2 regions of the Thalassolituus pacificus genome follow, and region 1 is predicted to be linked to the other one. Evidence: predicted binding sites of a transcription regulator. Region 1 holds the regulator's gene; the other holds the start of a gene.

Region 1 (8,083 bases):
TGGCAGCCAGATTCCGGTAGTAACGTCTGCGGCAACGCTGTCAGAAGCACTGTTGGTGGTAACGTCCAAAGGCCTGGGCATGACCACAGTGCAGGACAACGGCAAGCTGAGCGGTATTTTCACCGATGGCGATTTACGCCGCGCGATTGATAACGGTGTCGACATCCACACCGCCACCATGGCCGATGTTATGACCGTCGGCGGTAAAACCACCACGCCGGGCACCCTTGCGGCCGAAGCGCTGAAGCTGATGGAAGACAACAAAATCAACGCCCTGGTGGTTAAAGATGGCGACCAAACCGTTGGCGTAATCAATATGCATGATCTGTTACGCGCAGGCGTTATCTGATGCGCAAGCGCTATCTGCTGCTGCTGCTGACCCTGTTTTTTGGTCTGGCCCTGCTGGCAGTCGATCGCTACACCCAGGAACAGGCTCCTGCCCTGAGCGAACAACAGAACCATGAGCCGGATTACTATGGTGAAGGTCTGTATAACCGCCAGTACGACAACAGTGGCAAGCTGCAACAAACCTTTGTTGCCGCCCGCTCAACGCATTATCCGCAAACCAAAAGTACCTTATTTGCCGAGCCACTGCTGATGTCCGCCGATGATGAAGGCCAGACCTGGCAGGTGAATGCCCTCGAAGGAACGATGCTGGATGACGAACAATCGCTGCGTCTTGTTGGTCAGGTAGAAATCCGTCCGCTGAACCCCACCCAACCCAGCGACGACATACTGGTTGAGACCAGCACACTGACCTATCACAGCCGCCAGCAGCTGGCCGAAACCGACCAGCCGGTAATCATTACCAGCCCCCAAACCCGTATTAACGCAACCGGTATGACACTGGATATCGCGCGCCAGCGCATGGAATTCAAATCACAGGTGGATACCCGCTATGTTCCGCAATAATCACCGCCTTCTGGCCAGCTTGTTTCTCCTGTGCAGTGTGCCCGTCGCGCAGGCCCTGCCCGACGACTGGCAACAGGAGATGACCATTCTTTCTGAACGCGCCGAACTTGACCGCAAAGCGGGCGTGGTGATCTACGAAGGCAATGTTGTTCTGACTCAGGGCACGCTGCGCATTGAATCAGACCGCTTACTGATTATCCGCACCAACGACACGCTGGAAGAAGCCGTTGCCGAAGGCAGCACAGACAATCCGGCGCGCTATCAGCAACAGGTTAATGCCGGCAAACCGCTGACCAAAGCCCATGGCACGCGCATTCATTACTTTGCCCAGCAGCGTGAAATCAAAGTTCAGGGTAACGCCCAGCTGCAACAGGATGGCAACCAATTCAGCGGCGAGAACATTCTCTACGACATGACCAAAGAAACGGTCACGGCCAGTGGCGGTACGAATACCACCGGTCAGCCTGCTGGCGACGGCGAGAAGCAACGCATCAAAGTGGTTATCCAGCCGCAGGCTCCTGCCCAAGAGTCACAGCCACCGGCCACCGGCAACGCGGCCAATAACGGCACTGACAACAGTACATTTAACGATACTCCTGCGCAGGAACAGCCATGAAAACGCTGAAAGCCGAAAACCTGGCAAAAAGCTATAACGGCCGGGAAGTCGTTAAAGATGTCTCTATGTCGGTGCACAGCGGCCAGATTGTCGGTTTACTCGGCCCTAACGGTGCCGGTAAAACCACCTGTTTTTATATGATTGTGAATCTGGTGCAGGCCGACAAAGGCCGTATCAAAATCGATGACGAAGATATCAGCCATCTGCCGATGCACGGCCGGGCGCAAAAGGGCATTGGCTACCTGCCGCAGGAAGCCTCCATTTTCCGCAAATTGAGTGTCGCCGATAATATCCTCGCCATTCTGGAAACGCGCAAAGACCTCAACCGCGCGCAGCGTCTGGAAAAGCTGGAAGATCTGCTCAATGAGTTTCATATTCAGCACATCCGCAGCAGCCTGGGCATGTCGCTGTCTGGTGGTGAGCGCCGCCGCGTAGAGATTGCCCGCGCACTGGCCGCAGAGCCGTCGTTTATTCTGCTCGATGAGCCCTTCGCCGGGGTTGACCCAATTTCTGTAGCTGACATCATGGACATCATCCGCCAGCTTAAAGCGCGGGGAATTGGCGTACTGATTACCGACCACAACGTACGTGAAACTCTGGCTATCTGTGAGAAAGCCTATATTGTCGGAGGCGGCCACATTATTGCCGAAGGCACCCCCGAGCAGGTACTCGCCAGCGAGCAGGTACGTAAAGTGTATCTGGGCGAGGATTTCCGCCTGTGATGGCGACCCTGGCAGCCAGGACGCTGCTGATGATTCAGCGCAAAGGAATATGCACAAAAGATTCCAAGGTTTACCGCTTGGCGTATAATGCACAGACTATGCCGATACTGAGTGATTACTGAACTTTTATGAAAGCGTCTCTTCAGTTAAAGATGGGTCAGCACCTGACCATGACCCCTCAGTTGCAACAAGCCATCCGCCTGCTTCAGCTGTCCACCCTTGATCTGCAGCAGGAGATTCAGGAAGCCCTCGATTCCAACCCGATGCTCGAAGTGGAAGAGCACGAGCACGATGATCTGCCCGACCTGTCACGCAACAGCGATCACGACACCACCACCAGCAACGAAGTCAGCAGTCAGGATGACAGCCACAACGACACGCCGGAGCTGGACGAACAGTGGTCGCAAGAGCAATTACCTGACGACCTGCCCGTCGACAGTCAGTGGGAAGATACCTACCAGACCACCGCCAGCGTTGCCTCCGGCAGCAGCAGTAACGCCATCGACGACGATTTCGATTACGACTCGCGTCACGCCAGCACCGAAGATCTGCAGGATCATCTGCTGTGGCAACTGAACCTGACCCCCATGTCCGACACCGACCGTGAAATCGCCCTGATGCTGATCGACGGCGTCGATGACGACGGCTACCTGCACACCACTGTCGAAGACATTCTGGAAAGCATGGACCCCGCACTGGACGTCGAAGAAGACGAAGTGATGGCCGTACTGCATCGTCTGCAACAATTTGATCCGGCCGGTGCTTTTGCCCGCGACCTGCGTGAATGCCTGATGCTGCAATTACAGCAGCTGCCAGCCGAAACCCCGTGGCTGAGCGAAGCCAAAATGGTGATCCGCGATTATATCGAGCTGCTCGGCAGCAAAGATTACCCAACGCTGATGCGCAAAACCAAGTTGCGTGAAGATGACCTCAAAGCCGTCCTGCGTCTGATCAAAGAACTGAACCCTAAGCCGGGCTCCGGCATCAGCGCCGAACAGGCCGAATACGTGGTACCGGATGTTCTGGTGCGCAATATCCGCGACGAATGGCGGGTTGAGCTGAACCCCGATATTGCGCCAAAACTGCGCGTTAATGCCGATTACGCCTCACTGGTGCGCCGTTCTGATAACAGCACCGACAACGCCTTCTTGCGTGATCACCTGCAGGAAGCCCGCTGGTTTATCAAAAGCCTGCAAAGCCGTAATGAAACCCTGCTGAAAGTGGCCACCAAAATCGTTGAATATCAGATTGAGTTTTTCGAACAGGGCGAAGAGGCCATGAAGCCACTGGTTCTGCATGATATTGCCGAAGCCGTTGGCATGCACGAATCCACTATTTCCCGTGTGACGACGCAGAAATACATGCATACACCACGCGGAATCTTCGAACTGAAGTACTTTTTCTCCAGCCATGTCAGCACCGATGGCGGCGGCGAATGTTCCTCCACCGCAATCCGTGCCATGATTAAAAAACTGATTGCCGAAGAAAACACCCGCAAACCGCTGAGCGACAACAAAATCGCGGCGGTACTGGGGGATAAAGGCATTCAGGTGGCGCGGCGTACGGTGGCCAAATACCGTGAAGCCATGATGATTCCGCCATCGAATGAACGTAAACAATTGATTTGAAAAACAACAAGCCAGCAACAAGGAGTTGGACATGAAGATTAATATCAGCGGTCACCACGTTGACGTTACCGAATCTCTGCAAACTTACGTAGACGAAAAAATGTCCAAGCTGGGACGCCACTTTGACAACATTACCAACGGCCAGGTCACCCTGACCGTGATCAAAGAGCGCATGATTGCCGAAGCCACCATCCACGTCAGTGGTGCCGATCTGCATGCCAGCGCCGAAAACGACGATATGTACGCCGCTATTGATCAGATGACCGACAAACTCGACCGTCAGGTACTGAAACACAAAGAAAAACTGGTGGCGCGGCAACACGGACAAGGCTGATTAATGGACATTCGCATCGAGGATATCCTCACACCGGAACGCACTCTGATTGATGCCCCGGTTTCCAGTAAAAAGAAGTTGCTGGAGTACCTGGCAGGTTTTATCGCTGAGCAACTCAGCGATAGTTCCGCCGACGATATTTACGAGCGATTACTCAGCCGTGAACGCCTGGGCAGTACCGGGATTGGCGAAGGCATCGCCATTCCCCACTGCCGCCTGAAACAATGTGACCAGGCGATGGGCGTACTGCTGCGACTGATGGAACCTGTGGATTACGATGCCATCGACCGCCAGCCGGTCGATCTGGTCTTCGCCCTGCTGGTACCGGAAGAAGCCACCGAACAACATCTGCAGGTATTAGCGATGCTGGCGCGGAATTTCAGCGAGCCAGCCTACCGCGAAGCCCTGCGTAAAGCGCCGGATGCACAGCAATTTTATCAGCGGGCATTAAGCGAATACTGAACATAAGGCGGGTCTGATCAAGCTCAGGCAAACGCAACAACAGAGGAGCAAGGCATGCGTTTAGTCGTCATCAGCGGCCGCTCAGGCTCTGGTAAATCCAGTGCCTTGCACGTGCTGGAAGACCTTGGCTTCTATTGCATCGATAACCTGCCGGTTGCATTGCTGCCGGCACTGGCCCGTCAGACCGAAATCGAAGAAAAGCTGGCCAAGGTTGCGGTCAGCGTTGACGCCCGCAACCTGCCCCACGCATTCGATAACATCCATGACGTTCTGCATCAGTTACCCAGTGCAGAATATCAGCTCGACGTGGTGTATCTCGACGCCAGCGAAGAAGTGCTGTTGCAGCGCTTCAGCTCCACCCGGCGTAAGCACCCACTAACCAGTAAAAGCGTTTCCCTGGCCGAAGCCATCGATAAAGAGCGCCTGCTGCTGGAACCCATTGCCAACCTGGCCGACCTGACCCTGGATACCACCAACATGTCGGTGCATGAACTGCGCAGCCTGATCAAACTCCGGGTCGCAGATAAAACCAGCAACGATATCGCCATCCTGTTTGAATCCTTCGGTTTTAAACACGGCATTCCGATCGACGCCGATTACGTCTTCGACGTGCGCAACCTGCCCAACCCCTACTGGGACCCGGCCCTGCGGGGATTCACCGGACGCGATCAGCAGATCATCGACTTTCTCGGTAACGAGCCTCAGGTGCAGCACATGCAGCAGGATATCAGCGGCTTTATTCAGCGCTGGCTACCTGCGTTTGTCGATGCCAACCGCAGCTATATGACCATTGCCATCGGCTGTACCGGCGGCCAGCACCGTTCCGTTTACCTGTCCGAGCAACTTAAGGCAGAATTTTGTCATCATTACAGCAATGTTCAGGTTCGCCACCGCGAATTGGGCAGCGCCGACTCTCATCAGGATTGATACGGATGACCAGCATAGAAATCACCATCATTAATAAGCTTGGCCTGCACGCCCGCGCTGCCGCCAAGCTGGTGTCAACGGCCACGGCCTACTCTTGCCAGGTTAAAGTCGGCTATCCTGACCGCATGGTCGATGGCAAGAGCATTATGGCGGTTATGATGCTGGCCGCCAGCAAGGGCACCAACATCCACATCCACGCCGAAGGTCAGGATGCCGAACATGCGCTGGCGGCATTGACGGATCTGATTAACCGTCGTTTTGACGAAGAAGAATAACGCCGTAAAACAATCTTCTACGCGCAATTCTGCGAGTAGTTTCGTGGTATCAGAGGCCTAATCAGGCTAGAATCTGAGCATTCAACCATCCCCTGAACCGAGCGACGCATGGCACAGCAGACCGAAAAGGCTAAAGCCAAGTTACACAGCCTGACCGCCGCGCTGGAAAGTGGTGCGCTGGCGCAGGTGCGTCGCATCCTGAATTCAGGCCTGGCTCCGGTTGATATCGCCCACCTGATCGAATCCTCTCCGCCTAAAGCCCGTAAACTGCTGTGGGAACTGGTCGACAAGGAACTCGAAGGCGAGGTCATGCAGAACCTCAGTGAGGAGCTGCAAAGCCACTTTCTGAGTGACATGAGTGCCGAAGAAGTTGTCGATCTGACCGCTGACCTCGACACCGATGACGTGGCCGACATGCTGCAACAGCTGCCGGAACGCGTTACTCAGGAAGTTCTGGAGTCGATGGACCACCAGGACAGGGCCCGCCTCGAGGCGGTTCTGGGCTATCCGGAGGACAGTGCCGGTGGTCTGATGAACACCGATACCGTGACCATCCGTCCGGACATCACCCTTGAAGTGGTGCTGCGCTACCTGCGCCGCCACAAATCCCTGCCAGCCATGACCGATAACCTGTTGGTGGTTAACCGTCAGAACGAATTTATCGGTACGCTGGCCATCAGCAAACTGCTGGTCAGCGATCCGCAGCAAACCGTGCGTGAAGTCATGAGCACCGACGCGCGCGTCATTCAGGCAACCCAGCACGAAAGCGAAGTTGCCAAACTGTTCGAACGCCACGATCTGGTATCGGCGCCGGTGGTTGATGCCGCCGGTATGCTGCTTGGCCGTATCACCATCGATGACGTGGTAGACGTTATCCGCGAAACCGCGGACCACTCGCTGATGAGCATGGCCGGTCTGGATGACGAAGAAGATACCTTCGCCCCGACGCTGAAAACCAGCCGCCGCCGGGCGGTCTGGCTGGGCATTAACCTGCTCACCGCACTGGCCGCTTCGGCGGTTATCGGCCTGTTTGATAAAACCATCGAGCAGGTGGTTGCGCTGGCGGTCTTAATGCCGATTGTGGCCAGCATGGGCGGTATCGCCGGCAGCCAGGTGCTGACGCTGGTCATCCGAGGTCAGGCGCTGGGTCATCTCAGTGGCAGCAACTTCCGCTGGCTGTTTAACCGCGAAATCATGGTGGCCGCCATCAACGGCGTGCTCTGGGCGGTGGTAATCGCCCTGATTACCTATGCCTGGTTCCGCGATCCGGCCATTGCCATCATTATCGGCGCGGCCATTATCATTAATCTGATGGTGGCGGCGATGACCGGCGCCAGCCTGCCACTGCTGCTTAAAGCGCGCGGTATTGATCCCGCATTGGCCGGCAGCGTTGTGCTGACCACCGTCACCGACGTGATCGGCTTTCTATCTTTCCTGGGGTTAGCTACCCTGTTCTATCTGTAACCTGCATTAAAGTACCCCTGATGAACGAATCTGATTACCCGGACGACGAAATCGAATACGTCAGTAAGTCCGAAATGAAACGCGAAGCACACCGCTGGCAGGAGCTCGGCAAACGCCTGACCGAACTGAATGCCGCCAAATGGAAAGAGCTGCCAATCAGTGAAACCCTGTACAACGCGCTGGTTGAAAACGCCCGTCTGAAGCAGCACGAAGCCAAGCGTCGCCATATGCAATACATTGGCCGTCTGGTTGGCGATGAGAATATGGATGCAATCCAGGCCAAGCTGGATCTGTTCGATCCATCCAGCCAGGCTTATGGCCGTCGTATCCGCCAACAGGAAATGTGGCGTACCCGTCTGGTCAGCGATAACGATGGTTTGAATGCCTTTATTGAAGAGTTTCCGGCGGTTGATCGCCAGCAGCTGCGCAATCTGGTGCGTAATGCACAGAAAGAAATGAGCAGTGAGCCACCGAAACCCGGCACCTCATATAAGAAGCTGTTCCAGTTTATTAAGGAACAGATGGCCGACTAACTGCCATCCGATCAGAAACGCCGGTGCTGAGTCACCGGCATTTTTTTACGGACATCCGCCAGCTGCTGCAAATCGATCTGCGCCAGCGCCACACCCATCTCTTCCTCAAGCTCGGTCAACACCGTCCCCCAGGGATCAATAATCTGCGAATGCCCGAACGTGCGTCGCTTGTCGTCATGCCAACCACATTGATTGGCCGCCAGCACGTAA
Region 2 (8,083 bases), on a different contig from region 1:
GGTGTACCACCGGTTGTCGGCTGACCGGAGGCATCCAGAATCGTACGGGTGGATTCACTGATACCGGAATCCGCCGCTCCAATTGCCAGACCATTAGAAACCAACTGCAAGCCCTGTTCCTGCAAAACCGATTCGCTGGCATTGAGGTTGAGGATGGCGGTCGCCAGATTGGTCAGACGTGGTGGCTGGTTGGCAATCTGAATGCGGATATCACCTAAAACGCCGTTTACCACACCGTTTTCATTGGCTGCATAGCCCTGCAGGCGCGAGCCATTATTGGCGACCACATACCCTTCTTTATCGAGGGAGAAAATCCCGGCACGGGTGTACGACACACTGCCGCGATCTTCCAGTACAAAGAAACCATTGCCATCAATCGCCATATCCAGTGCGTTTTCAGTGCCACTGATATTGCCCTGGCTGAACTGCTGGCGAACGTTATCCACCATCACACCGCTACCGACCGGTTTAACACCGGTTCCCAGCAGCGTGGTGGTGTACACGTCGGAAAATTCCGCACGCGATTGCTTAAAGCCGGTGGTACTGGCGTTGGCAATGTTATTACCGGTTACCTCAAGGTCGGTCGAGGCAGCCCGAATACCACTTAAACCAATATTAAAAGCCATAATCTAGTCTCCGTTGCCCGTTCCGAACTACTCATCCAGAATCTGTTTAATCTGATCCAGCGAGGCACTGCGGCCACCCGCCAGATTCAGAGTGACCGTTCCACTGCCGCTCATGGTGACGCTGTCGACCCGCGAGCTCATCTGCATTCCTAACTCTTCTGACTTGCCACCCATCGTGCCGGTGACTTTAAACACGTACTCGCCGGCCGGATAAGGCACAGGAATTTTGTCGCCGTTAGCATCAAGCACCAGCTCACCGTCTTCGTCTTTGTAATATTCCTGGCGGTTAAGCTTATTCACATCGATGTCGATAATTTCGCCATCCACCATCATATTCAGACCATCCCAGCGTACCGACATGGAACCTGACGTACGGTTACCCAGAGGAATCTGTTCCAGCAATACGCCGTTCTCATCTTCAATACTCAGCTGCAGATTACTGGCGCTGTCCGGCACTTCGGTGTAACCACTGACCACACCGCCACTCAGCAGCAGACCGGTTTCATTACCTTCGACAATCACCGATTGACCCACCAGGCTGGAGGCCTGCAGCGCCGATGCCGAGTTAAAGCGCGACATCATGTTTTCACTGGTGGTATTGAGTTTGTCGATACCTTCCACGGTGGAAAACTGCGCCAGCTGTGCCACAAACGCCTGGTTATCGGTCGGTTCCAGAGGGTTCTGGTTATTCAGCTGCGCCACCATCAATTCCAGAAACGCATCACGCCCTAACTCATTATCTTTTGGCTCAGTGCTGTTACTGGGTTGGCGGTACTGATCCAGCGCAGCAGTGTTGTTACCAACTTCATTAATTGCCATAACCTGCTCCTTACTGACCCAGACTCAATGTACGTTGCAGCATCTGTTTGGCCGTTTTAAGCACCTCAACATTCATCTGATAACTGCGGGATGAGGACATCATGTCGGTCATCTCCTCTACGATGTTCACATTCGGGTAATACACATAACCATCTTCATTCGCCATCGGATGATCCGGCTGAAAGCGTTGTTGCAGCGGCGCATCTTTTTCGACAATCCCCATCACCTGCACACCGGCGCCGGTACCGTCTTCAATGCTCTGAAATTCATTATTGGCATTCACTTCCATAAAGCTTTTATGCATTACCGCAAACCAGGGTTTGCGCGCACGATAGGTTTCATCCACTGAGCTGGAAGCACTTTCCGCATTGGCAATGTTACTGGCGGTAGTGTTGATCCGGATCGACTGGGCGTTCATGCCGGAACCGGCAATATCAAATACATTCGATAACGACATACTTATTCTCCCCGGATCGCGCCTTTCATGCCCTTGAATTTGCCACTCAGAAACTCAAAGCTGGCGTTGTAATTCATGCTGTTGCGGCCATACAGAGCCTGCTCCATCTGCGAATCGACGGTATTGCCATCAATCGACGGCTGAATGGGATTACGGTACAGCAGCTCATCGTCGCGCTGGCTATGGCCACTGAGGTGGCCACTGTGGGTACGCTCCATGGCGACGCTGTTACGGGAATTGACTTCTCCGGCGAGAACGGCCTGAAAGTTGATGTCACGGGCTTTGAATCCCGGAGTATCGGAGTTGGCCAGATTATTCGCCAATATCTCTGCCCGCGCAGCACGCAGCTGGAGTGCAGAAGGGTGAACGCCGAGGGCATTAGTGAAATTGATAGAGGCCATAATCCGATTCTCTTACGTGACTATGACTGGAAGATAGCAACCCTTGTGCCAAATATTTTTTTTGTTGTTTTTCAAGGATTTAAAAAGAAAAAGCCGCCTTTAAAGGCGGCAACAGAGCGGCAATCCGACGGCAACGGCAAACCTTTACCGACCGGCGGCAAGCAGGTTATGCCCCTCCGATCTTCTTCGCCCGGTAAACAATACCCGGATGGCACTGCACCATTTCGAAGTAATCACCGAGGTTATTCATCGCTTCTGAAGCGCCCAGCATCAGATAGCCTCCCGGATTCAGACTGCCATGCATGCGTCTCAGGATATCGTGCTTCAGATCGGCGGAAAAATAGATCAACACATTGCGGCAGAAAATAATGTCGAATTTCCCCAATAACGAAAAGCTCTGCTGCAGGTTCTGTGCACGGAAATCGACCCGGCTGCGCACCTGGGCATTAATACGCCAGCGGTCAGAATCAACCTCATCAAAGTACACTTTCAGATGCTGATCATTCATACCACGGCGGATAGCCAGTTGCTGATACACGCCTTCTTTGGCCGACGCCAGAGAGCTGGGAGAGATATCCGTTGCGGTAATACGCTCACCCGCCATCAGCTGACCAGGATGTTTCTTTCTGAACTCTTCCATCTCAATACTGAGAGAATAAGGTTCCTGCCCGGTAGAACACGCCGCTGACCAGATTTTTAACGGACGCCGCTGCGACGCAAACTCCGGCAGCAGTTTTTCGCGGAAAATGCGGTATGGATGCTCATCACGAAACCACAGAGTTTCATTGGTCGTCATCGCATCAATCACACTTTCCTGCAGGCTGCGGTTGCGCTCCATAGCGACCAACAGGTCTGAAATACTGGCCACCGACTCACGTTCCATCATGCGTCGCAGACGGCTGGTAACCAGATATTCTTTGCCCTCTCCGAGCATGATGCCGCTGCTTTTTTCCAGCATCTGCCGGAAGCGGTTATATTCATCCACTGACATTTCTTTGGTCATAATTTCATCCACATGGCCTAACCCGCTGCATTCACTTGTCGTACTACCCGTTCTGCCAGAATGTCCGGATCAAACTTGGCAATAAAATCATTGGCCCCCACCTTCTCCACCATCGCCTTATTAAAGACACCACTGAGCGAGGAATGGAGCACGATAAAGAAACCCGCCATCCGGCTGTCTCCCCGTACTCTGGTTGTCAGGGTATAACCATCCATTTCCGGCATTTCGATATCAGAAATCATCATCATGTAATGATCGCTGATATTTTCTCCGGTTTCGGCAATACCATAGAGATGCTCCCATGCCTGGCGGCCATCATTGAGAGCGACAACTTCAACGCCAATGTTTTCCAGACAACGACTGACCTGTTTACGGGCAATTTTGGAGTCATCAACAATCAGTACTTTTCGGGCACGTGCTCTTTGCTGAACATCGTCGGTGACCACACCTTCACTGATCTGCTCATTAACCGGTGACACTTCAGCCAGAATTTTTTCAACGTCAATAATTTCCACCAGCTGCTTATCAACCTCGGTAACGGCGGTCAGATAATGCTCCCGGCCTGTCCCCTTTGGTGGTGGATGAATGTCACCCCAGTTCATATTGATAATGCGTTCGACACCGGCAACCAGAAACCCCTGGGTCTTCAGGTTGTATTCGGTGATGATCACAAAAGCCGTTTTCAGGTCCTGCAACGGCGTGTTACCTGTAGCCATGCTCATATCCATGATCGGAATCGTGCCCGAGCGGATATGCGCCACACCACGAACCACCGGGTTACTGCCCGGTAGAATTGTCAGTTTCGGGCATTGCAAAACCTCTTTAACTTTAAAGACGTTGATGCCATAAACCTGCCGTCCATTGACGCGAAACAGCAACAACTCAAGCCGGTTTTCACCGACCAGCTGTGTGCGCTGGTTCACTGTGTCTAACACACCTGCCATAACAAGCTCCCAAAAAAACGATCCGGCACGACCTTTGCTGTACCTGTTGAACCCTTAGATTCAACGCCAGATAAATGACATTCAGTATCACGTGTTTATGAGCATAGTAGAGAACCTGCGCCATCGTCGGATATTTGCTGCAATTTTCCTTGCCGGCATAGCGCTGCTTTGCGCGCCGCTGGCTCAGGCTTCCGACTGGCAAAAAGAGGTTGAACAACGCTTGCTCAAACGCTGGCAGGAAATCAGCGGTGATAAAGCCGACAGCGCCATCTCTTTTCCCGGCTTACAGGCAAACTACCAACTGCCGGACTGCGCCGCAGGTTTTGAACTTGCCTTGGTTAAGCCCTTACAGGCAGGACGAAACGGGCTTGAACTCAGCTGCAGCGCGCCGTACTGGAAACAACATCTGGCGTTGCAACTCCATATCTATAAACCGGTGGCGGTGCTCCGACAGGCAGTCAGTGCTGATCAACCATTAACATCGGCCGATATATCCATGGTTCGCCATGACATTGGCGAACTGACGAAGGGTTACTACATCCGCAAAGAGGATGTAAATGAGCAGGTTTCGCGTCGCAGCCAGCGTGCCGGCACCGTGCTCAGCCCGGATATGCTGGATCCGCCAATCATCATCAGCCGCAACGAACGCGTTAAAATCCGGGTTAACCGGCCGGGTATTCAGATACAGATGAACGGTACCGCGCTGGAAAACGGCCGTCTGGATGAGCGTATCCGCGTGCGCAACGAGCAATCCCAGAAAATCGTCTTCGGACGGGTAGCCGGTCGCGGCTTAGTACAAGTCGAATAAAATTTCAAAAAATTGCTAAAGTTCCAATAACAGCCGCCGATAACACCTATGCAGGAGTGTAAAATGCCTAACTGGCTTGGAGATTTATCTATGAATATCAATAAGTTAACTGGTGGAGTGGACAACAATACCCGCACCCGTAACGAACCGGCCAGCAAAGATCCGGCCCCTACCGCCAAAGCGCAGGAAAGCGCAGGATTTACCGATCAGGTAAAACTGAGCGCCAGCAGCAAAAGCATTCAGCAGGTTGAAGCCGAAATCCGTGAAATGCCGGACGTCGACGATGCTACCGTTGAACGCATCCGCAGCGCCATTGATAAAGGCGAATACAAAATTGACTATGAAAAGCTGGCAGGAAAAATGCTTGATTTTGAGGATCGTCTCAACTGAAGCAGTGAACTCCTATGAGCACAGACATCGCACAATTTTCAGCTTTCCTGCAAACCGAGCTGGAACTGGTCACGGGAATCCACACGATTCTTGAGAGCGAACGGGATGCTCTGTCAGCCAGCGATATTCAAAGCCTGCAAAGCCTGCAAGAAGAAAAAACACTCTGCCTCCGCCAGTTACAAGAACAGGCTACCAAGCGCCTGCAATGGATGAAAAGCTCCGGTCTGCCTCAATCAGCGCAATGCCTGAAGCATCCGGACATTGCCGCAGCGGCAAGTATTCGCCCCCTGTGGTTCGGACTGGAAAAGCAATATAAAAAGAATCAGACATTATCCATTCAATTATCGGACATCGTCCTTCATGCCCGTCATCGCACCCTGCAAAAACTTAAAATCTTGCGTGGTCAGCAGAATGATCCACACTTATATAACGATAAAGGGAAAGCAAGCAGCCTGAAGCAGGGACAAGGGTACATTCAGGTCTGATCATGTCTGGGAACCAAGGGCAATGTCTGAGGAAAACAATCAAGAATATCTGCTCGATGAAGCAGAAGATATTTACGGAGCATTGCGTAAAATCGTACTGATGGGGACACCCGTTAAAGTACGAATTGATGGCAGTGACGAAGAATTCACATCCGCTATTCCGCAAACGGATTTTAAGAGCAGAAGCTTTTTTATGGATAAAGTGATCCCGCAACAAGGGAATGACCTTATCCGTGCAGGAAAGCGCTTCCATATAGAATGCGACAGCCAAGGCGTCCGGATTGAATTCCGTATGACCGGCCGGTTGAAATACCAGCCACAAAAAGAGCAATACCGCGCCGAATTTCCAGAGCAGGTGCTTTATCTGCAACGACGCACCGCGTATCGCGTTGCCGTTCCTCCTGCGCACAACATTCTGCTGAAAATCAAAATGAACGATGGCGAAGGCGATTTACTGGGGCGACTGCTTGATTTGTCCTCCAGTGGTTTTAAAGCCCATTTCAGTGCCAATGTAAAAAAACGCCTGGAAGAGCAGCGCGACTTCCCCATCGCCAGAGTCCGCTTTAATAAAGAAAACACCATGGACTGCAGTTTAGAAGCCCGTCACATCATTAATGATGAGGAAGGCAATACCATCTGCGGCTTCGCCTTCTCCATGATATCCGCCACCGCACAGCGTTATCTCGACCGCCTGATCACCGAATTCCAGTGGGAAGAGCGCCACCATAAAGATCTCGAAGAAGAATCTCTGGGCGACGTTTAACAACAAAGGCTGACAGCGCTGCTGTCAGCCGTTAAAATGCCCGCCTCTCTCTATAGCTCAACAGGATAGAGCATCCGCCTCCTAAGCGGACGATCGGGGTTCGAGTCCCTGTGGGGAGGCCAAACAACCTCTTATAAATCAATAGGTTACAGAAAGACCCCAACAAAAACCGAATGTGTCATTAGCGTGTCAAATCAGGTTTTTCAGGCCTTCCGTGTCAAATTTTGTGTCAACAATTCCCGCCTGATTCGCTTTCATCCGCACACTTGTGCAATTCGCTAAACTAACCGGAACCCCACGTATTCCCTGACGTTCTTCGCGTCTCTCTTTTCCAGCATCCGCACTGCTTTGCACTTTTCCGCACTTCGTGCAATTGAGTACTCCCCCTATCAGCCCCAGTGCTGGCGCGGCTTTTGTCCCATTTGCACACACAATAAAACCGCACAAATCCGCTGAGAAAGGCCCGCAGGTGTGGTGAGGAGGAGTGCTTTTTTTTGCTGGAAGGCTTTTTACTCGTGGTTACTGGGCTGGCCGGTATCTCATCAGGGGAAAATATTCGGAAGGCGCGCCGTAGCTGGCTGGGCTGCCCCCTTGTGTGTTTTTTTGTTCCGGATTTTGAACAATAAAAAAGCCCGCGGGTAATGTGCTTACCGGCGGGCTGGTGTGCGGATAGTTTTCTGGTTACAGCGTGATGCTGTCCAGCGTTGTTTTCAGGCTGTCCACGCTGGCCTTCACAGCGGCGAATGCAGCAGCATTTGCTGGTACCGACGATGGACTACCCGGAGCTGTGCAGGTGACTGTGAGCAGCGCTATCTGCTGCATTGCTGTTGATACCTGGGCCATGGTGTCACTGATCAGTTTCAGTACGTTATTGCCGTCTGGCCCGATATGAACCTTTGCTGCTTTCGCGCTGAAATTTACGGCAGCCTGGTGTGTGATACTTCCCCCGGCTTCCGCCGTAATATCAGCCCCTGCTTTTGCGATGATCTTTAATGCAGCCTGACGCAGTTCTGCGGTTGCGCTCTGCGTGATGTTGGCACCGGCCACCTGATTGATATTTCCTGCCGTCAGAATATTAACAACCGTTTCAGCCAGCAAAAGGATTGCTGCAGCCTCTACTTTTTTTGTGCCGGCAATATCCTCATGGCTGTGTCCCAGCACCCGGCTTGCTTCGGTACCAATTGTGCGGATGACTTCCTGAATAACCTGATCCAACGTATGGCAGCTGTCTGTTATTTTCTGGTCTGTTTCCCTGATCCAGTTGCCTGCCTTATCGACAGACTGCCGCGCTGCTTGCGACTGTTGCCAAACCATGTCTTCCGCATCCATTTGCGGCAGCGCCTGACGTTCTCCCAGGATGCTACGCACAAAAGGCCGTTCCGGTGAT

What was found. The regulator sigma-54, encoded in region 1, starts transcription at its own class of promoters, with help from an activator protein. The targets are predictions, from matches to a motif close to TGGCACNNNNNTTGCTNT.
Region 2: flgB (flagellar basal body rod protein FlgB) is a predicted target of sigma-54. The motif match lies at 2,337-2,354, and genes of this name have one in related genera.

Annotation. Positions count from the first base shown of each region.
Region 1 is NZ_JAOANI010000028.1:44,106-52,188, reverse strand. It holds gene NYR02_RS14865 (KpsF/GutQ family sugar-phosphate isomerase) at 1-349, shown strand, start outside; gene lptC (LPS export ABC transporter periplasmic protein LptC) at 349-912, shown strand; gene lptA (lipopolysaccharide transport periplasmic protein LptA) at 899-1,528, shown strand; gene lptB (LPS export ABC transporter ATP-binding protein) at 1,525-2,250, shown strand; gene NYR02_RS14845 (RNA polymerase factor sigma-54) at 2,379-3,878, shown strand; gene hpf (ribosome hibernation-promoting factor, HPF/YfiA family) at 3,910-4,212, shown strand; gene ptsN (PTS IIA-like nitrogen regulatory protein PtsN) at 4,216-4,674, shown strand; gene rapZ (RNase adapter RapZ) at 4,729-5,601, shown strand; gene NYR02_RS14825 (HPr family phosphocarrier protein) at 5,607-5,876, shown strand; gene mgtE (magnesium transporter) at 5,985-7,340, shown strand; gene yjgA (ribosome biogenesis factor YjgA) at 7,361-7,873, shown strand; gene NYR02_RS14810 (carbon-nitrogen hydrolase family protein) at 7,885-8,083, opposite strand, start outside.
Region 2 is NZ_JAOANI010000002.1:111,935-120,017, forward strand. It holds gene NYR02_RS00540 (flagellar hook-basal body complex protein) at 1-626, opposite strand, end outside; gene NYR02_RS00545 (flagellar hook assembly protein FlgD) at 654-1,445, opposite strand; gene flgC (flagellar basal body rod protein FlgC) at 1,456-1,902, opposite strand; gene flgB (flagellar basal body rod protein FlgB) at 1,905-2,303, opposite strand; gene NYR02_RS00560 (CheR family methyltransferase) at 2,470-3,306, opposite strand; gene NYR02_RS00565 (chemotaxis protein CheV) at 3,324-4,250, opposite strand; gene flgA (flagellar basal body P-ring formation chaperone FlgA) at 4,348-5,058, shown strand; gene flgM (flagellar biosynthesis anti-sigma factor FlgM) at 5,122-5,448, shown strand; gene flgN (flagellar protein FlgN) at 5,463-5,933, shown strand; gene NYR02_RS00585 (flagellar brake protein) at 5,956-6,696, shown strand; tRNA gene NYR02_RS00590 (tRNA-Arg) at 6,743-6,818, shown strand; gene NYR02_RS00595 (hypothetical protein) at 7,378-8,083, opposite strand, start outside.